DNA from 2 places in the Pseudoalteromonas sp. McH1-7 genome. Region 1 is predicted to be linked to the other one. Evidence: riboswitches for the same ligand, from Rfam matches in the RefSeq annotation. Region 1 holds a riboswitch; the other holds the start of a gene.
What was found. A riboswitch is a leader RNA that binds a small molecule or an ion and turns the genes downstream of it on or off. The one in region 1 is predicted to bind lysine.

Region 1 (3,175 bases):
CTCCAATACGCTCCAGTGCTCATTTATGGTATTTAATAATTTTTTTGCTGGGATCATAACTTTCCAGTAGGTAATAGAGAAGTTACATTACTACTTCATCAATTTGTCACAAAATGTTTATCGTACGTAGCATGGGAACTATGATGGTGCTAGAATCCGCCGCGAAAACGAACCCACCCTTTGTTACATTTAATTACAGGTTGTTTACGCATTATGGTTACGCCCATTATTCTAACCCTGATAGCCATCGCTTTTATACTGATCGTTATAGAAGATATTATTCATGTAAACAAGGCCAAAACCACGCTTTTTTTTGGTACTTTATGTTGGATTATCGCCTTTATCTCTCCAATTCATGGTCAAAGCCCAGAAATTGTACAAATTGAGCTAGATCATAACATCCTAGAAATTGCCACATTATGGCTGTTTTTGATGGCGGCGATGACATTTGTTGCCTACCTAAACTCTAAAGGATTCATCCAAAATATTGTTCACCGGATCATGCCAACCCATATTAGCGAACGCAAGCTAATGTTTTTAGTTGGTGCCTTTGCATTTGTGTTTTCTTCAATATCGGACAATATTACCGCGACGCTTATTTCATTAGCTGTAGTCATGTCTTTAAAACTAGACCCGAAAAAGCTAATAAAATATGCGACCTTAATTATATTTAGTGTTAACTCCGGCGGCGTGTCTTTGATCACTGGGGATGTTACTACTTTGATGATATTTTTGGCCGACAAAGTCACAATCCCTGATCTTTTATTGCTGATCATGCCGTCTATGTTGAGTGTATTCGTGCTGGCTGCCATGCTTTCTATTGGTATGAATGAAAAAATTACCTTTGAAAAGGCTGAATTACGCAGAATTGAAAAGACCGACATTACCATTGCACTTATTTTCTTATCGACGATTTTCGCAACATTGTTCTTGAGCGTTCAATACCATGTACCGCCAATGTTGACTTTCCTATTTGGCCTGTCCTTGATGTTTTTAATGGCACAATTTTTAATGCGCAAAAAGGACGTGAATAAAAAAATCATCGACTATATTCGTGAAATTGAATACGACACCTTGTTGTTCTTTGTTGGTGTATTGCTCTTAGTTGGTGCGTTAAAAGAGGTTGGTGTACTGTCTAAGTTTACTGATTTATATCTATACCTTGCGCCAGAGTATGCAAACTATTTGGTTGGTTTGATGAGTGCTGCGGTCGATAACGTGCCATTAACCGCTGCATTATTAAAAGCAGATATTACCATGACCCCTTCACAGTGGTTGACTTTTACCTATGCAACAGGGGTAGGTGGTTCCATGCTTATCATCGGCTCTGCGGCAGGGATCATTGCGATGAGTAAGGTCAAAGCGTTGACTTTTTCAAGTTATCTCAAAATGAGCTTCTATCTACTTATTGCTTACACTGTCGGCTATAGTGGGGCATATTTCGCAGGCCAACTTATTTAGCTTGAACCACATATATTTTCACCCTTTTGGGACAAGTTTTTTATAAATTACTTGACACCTAGACGGCTAAAAGATAATTTTCCCACATCGCCCGCACTTATTGCGGGCTTTTATTTTGCTTTTATTCATATTTGCAAAGGCAAAATAAACAGAAGAGGCGCGATGCTTAGGTAGTTAGTGTGAGGTGACGAGACCAATGACCACTAGTGAGGGAAGTATTCGCCGAGGAGAAGCGTTGCTCGTCGCGACGATTCTTCGGTTTACGAGGCTGAATCCTCGGAACTGTCACCGTATTGGTGGAGAGCTTCTGGCAAAGGTCATTTCAAGCGTTCGTCTTTCTAGAAATCCCATGCCGAGTTCTCCTTATAAAATTTGACTGTGCCATCGGTCGAGAGGAGAGAAAATGAATTCGCAGTATGTTGTAGCCAAATTTGGCGGTACCAGTGTCGCTGACTTTGAAGCTATGTCTCGTTGTGCTCACATTGTTCGTGACAATCCATATATTCGAGTAGTGGTTGTTAGCGCATGTGCTGGCGTAACCAATCACCTTGTAACGCTAACTCAACAAAAGGAAGATGAAGCCGGGCGCAAAGCAGTTGTTGCAGCGGTTGAAAACATACAGCAAGCGATTATCGACAAAGTATCTTTGGATGCTGACCTTGCTGAAGGTTACAAACAAACATTTTCTGAATTTGAGAGTTTAGCCAGTTTGCCTGCATTGAGTCGGCAACAATGTGATGAGGTGCTGAGTTTTGGCGAGCGTTTTTCTTCCTACCTGTTCACGCAAATTTTAAGAAACCACAATGTCAAAGCATCTCGTTTTGATGTTAGAAAAGTACTCAAAACTGATAATCAATTTGGTAAAGCGAATCCTAATGTAGCTGCCACACGTGAAGCTGCGAAGGCTAACCTTGTTAATTTGCTGGATGATAGTGTTCAGGTAACGCAAGGCTTTATTGGCTGCGACCAATACGGTCAAACAACCACACTAGGTCGTGGTGGTTCGGATTACAGTGCTGCACTGTTAGCAGAAGCGATAGATGCTTCTAGTGTGCATATTTGGACCGACGTAATTGGTATCTTTAGCACAGACCCTCGCTTGTGTGAAAAAGCGAGGCCAATTCCTCGTTTGAGTTTTGATGAAGCTGCTGAAATGGCGACATTTGGTGCAAAAGTGCTACACCCAGCAACTATTTTACCTGCCAGCCGCAAAGGGATCTCAGTGTTTGTCGGGTCGAGCCGCGATCCACAAGCAGGAGGAACTTGGATTGAAAAAGAAAAAACTGCTCAAGCGGGGATCCGTGCAGTAACTCAACGTAAGAACCAGATCTTACTGACACTGAAAAGTCCCGAGATGCTATTGGCAAGTGGTTTTTTAGCTCGTATTTTTACAATCTTAAGTAACTACAACATTTCGGTTGATTTGGTCACTACTTCAGAGATAAGCGTTGCGCTGACGCTTGATAATGCCCCAAACGCATCTCGTCCAGAGCTGGAGCAAGCGTGCCTAGATGAGCTAGGGGAGTTTTGTCATGTCACAGTTGAAAACAATCTAACACTAGTTGCAATGATAGGCTCAGAGATCCAGCTCCGACAATGCCAGTTGAATTTAATGGATGTGTTATCTCAGTTTAACATTCGACTAATATGCCATGGTGCAAGCAAGCACAATTTGTGTTTCTTGGTGGAACAGCAGGAGTCTGATCAAGTGGTA
Region 2 (3,175 bases), on a different contig from region 1:
ACCACGCTCGGTAAATTTAATCGCATTGTTTACAAGTTCTCCAACGAGCCAAGCTATCCGTTTTGCATCACCGAAACAAGCCATATTTAGCGCATTCCCAAGGGCTAAATTAAACGTGAGAGACTTGTTATGTGCGCTCAGTTGGAACGAGATACAAGCTGTTTTTATCACATCGTGCAGCTGTATTTGATGCCGCTCAATGACAATATCTTGCTGAGATAAACTATTGAAATCTTCTACCGAGTAAAGCAAAATATCTAACTGATTAGCGGCACTCTTTACATGCTCCAATTGTTTTGCATCTGCACTTTTTATAAATTCATCCAAGTAACCATGGAGCGCTTGAAGTGGAGTTCGTAGTTCATGACTAACACGAGCCAAAAAGCGCGATTTCGATTGTAGCGCGTCATCCGCGAGCTTTTTTGATGCTTCAAGCTGCCTAAAAGCTTCGGTTATCTCTTTTGTCATTGGGCGAAATACAAATTTAGCCTCAATAAATAAAACCGTCAGCCCTAATAGCCAAATTAATAACTCTATTTTTCTAACCCGCTCGGTGTTTAACTTAGCTTGATGTTCAAACAGAGAGACCGCTTGGTTTAAGTTAGGTAATAAAGTCTGTGATAATGTAAGTATGCCTTCTGACAACTGAGTATTTGGCTGTTTTAAGTGGCGTTTTGCCAAAGTAATAAACGTAAGACTCTGCTGATGTAATTGTATTGGGTTTTCATAATACAGTGACTCAAGCGACTCATTTAAGTGGTGATACTGACCCCCCTCTTTTTCTGTTAAAAAGTGATGGTTACCTTCAAAGTCATCAATAGCTAATCTGAGCGTCTCCAACCCTTGCGGCGAATCTATCGAACTGAACAGTGCAATCCGTTGAGATAACATCCGCTGCATACCAGCAAGATTGATCACTCGAGCATCCTGGCTCTGCTGGTGGAGGAGGTATTGCATCACTACCATGGCCATCGACAGCAATAAAGCCATAGCCAACAGCGCCCCTATGTAGCGAAACTTCATGTTAGGTATTAACGACATATTGGTATATTTGTTCCCTCTTTAAAAAATGCCCACGCTTATTCAGTGTAGTGGACAATCATATTATTTACAGTCCTATACTTGACACCTAGACGGCCAAAATGTTTCAATGCGAGCTCACCCTATTTATGCAGTTTGATGCCAAAGCGTCAAACTTATACCAATGGTGCTTAATTAAATCGAATAGATATTAAGACCAAATGGTATTAGGGCTGGAAGAGGTGCGTTATTCAGGTAACTAAGTGAAGGAGAGCAAACTCCGTTGCAGCTTAGTAAGGGGAATACACGCCGAGAAACAGACAACTTTGCTATTCTCTGTTTCGGGCGACTGGGCTGAATCCCAGCGACTGTCACCAACACACTTGGTGGAGAGCTTCTGGTCTTAGAAAAATAAGGCCACAGGCTGCCTTATCCTTTTTAAGTCCATTGCTCTTCGAATTTTAACGGTTCGAAGTTTGGACACCCTCCTTACTACGAACATGATTTAAGTTCGGTAGAGATGAAATTACAATTCAACTTATCTGACTATCCATTATGGACGGCTTTAGTTACGCCTTTTGATGCTGAAAATCAGATCGATTTTAGCGCGTTGACGACCCTTGTACGGGATCAAGAGCAGGCACAAAATGGTATTCTGTTACTTGGGAGTACCGGCGAAGGGCTTGCGCTTACTCAGCCAGAGCAACAAAAAATCGTAGAGTTTGTTTGCCAACTTGCGCCTTGCGTACCATTAATGGTCGCAGTGGGTGGCAGCAACCTTGAACAACAAATACAGTGGGTGCAGTTTTGCAACACACAGCCCATTGATGCTTTGTTACTCGGCTCACCAATTTATGCCAAACCCGGTAAAGTGGGACTTGCACATTGGTTTAATTCCCTCTTAAACGAGAGCAACGTGCCATGTATGCTCTACAATGTACCAGGGCGAAGTGCCGTTGCCATCGCCCCTGAATTATTAGGGGAACTTGCAAATCACCCAAACCTTTGGGCACTCAAAGAAGCTAGCGGCAATATCGCAACTTTCGAAGCATTTCGCCAAGCAGCCCCAAATGTCGCAATCTACAGCGGTGATGATAGCTTAATGCCTTACTTTGCCCAAGCGGGAGCAACTGGCTTGGTGTCTGTCGCTGCGAATGCTTGGCCGCAACAAACAGCCGAATTTGTAAAGCGCTCTCTTAGTGGCACGTCCCCTAATTTATTCACTACATGGTCGAAAGCTGCGAACAGCTTATTTGCAGTGGCAAACCCTATTCCGGTTAAGGTCTTGATGCATTTACAAGGAAAGCTGACAAGCCCAAACCTACGCCCTCCTTTGACACATTTAGAACTTACTCACACAGATGCGCTGACACGCGCCAACGAAACAATTTTATCTTGGAATTAAGGCAGTAAAACATGAGCTGGTTAACACTACTAAACAACCTCGAAAACGGCACTGTACGTGCGGCAACACAAGACGAACAAGGTCAATGGCATGCAAATGTAGAAGTAAAAAAAGGGATCCTTGAAGCATTCAAAAATGGCGTAAATACGGAATTCCCAGGTGGTTTCGTGGACAAAGATAACCTAGCGCCACGCGGTTTTGCAGCACAAGATGGCGTGCGCATGGTACCCGGTGGAAGCAGCGTAAGACGTGGTGCGTATGTCGCTGCAGGCACCATCATCATGCCACCGGCTTATGTAAATATTGGCGCATATATTGACGCTGGCACTATGATAGATAGTCATGCTTTGGTCGGTTCATGCGCGCAAATTGGTAAAAATGTTCACCTAAGTGCTGCTGTTCAAGTTGGTGGAGTTTTAGAGCCTGTTGGTGCAAGCCCGGTTGTTGTTGAAGATGATGCTTTTATTGGTGCGGGCTGTGTATTAGTTGAAGGTGTTGTCGTAAAGCGTGGTGCTGTCTTAGCGCCAGGTGTTCGTTTATCTGCCAGTATTCCAGTTTATGATTGTGTCAATGAGCGTTTACTAGATAAAGACGAGGCGATCCCTGAAAATGCAATTGTGATCCCAGGCTCTCGCCCAGCCTCTAGTGAGTGGGCGCGCCAACAAGGTTTAAGCATGTCCTGTGCACTTATAGTCAAGTACCGTGATGAGCAAAGCGATGCGTCACTTGCACTAGAAGAGGTATTACGCT

Region 2: another riboswitch for lysine. It lies ahead of dapA (4-hydroxy-tetrahydrodipicolinate synthase); the one in region 1 lies ahead of lysC (lysine-sensitive aspartokinase 3).

The regions. Positions count from the first base shown of each region.
Region 1 covers NZ_JABWPQ010000028.1:5,980-9,154, forward strand. Annotated here, with positions in the region: gene HUZ36_RS17870 (hypothetical protein) at 1-57, opposite strand, end outside; gene nhaD (sodium:proton antiporter NhaD) at 214-1,461, shown strand; lysine riboswitch at 1,606-1,776, shown strand; gene lysC (lysine-sensitive aspartokinase 3) at 1,865-3,175, shown strand, end outside.
Region 2 covers NZ_JABWPQ010000021.1:81,887-85,061, forward strand. Annotated here, with positions in the region: gene HUZ36_RS15360 (response regulator) at 1-1,041, opposite strand, end outside; lysine riboswitch at 1,250-1,425, shown strand; gene dapA (4-hydroxy-tetrahydrodipicolinate synthase) at 1,541-2,425, shown strand; gene HUZ36_RS15370 (2,3,4,5-tetrahydropyridine-2,6-dicarboxylate N-succinyltransferase) at 2,437-3,175, shown strand, end outside.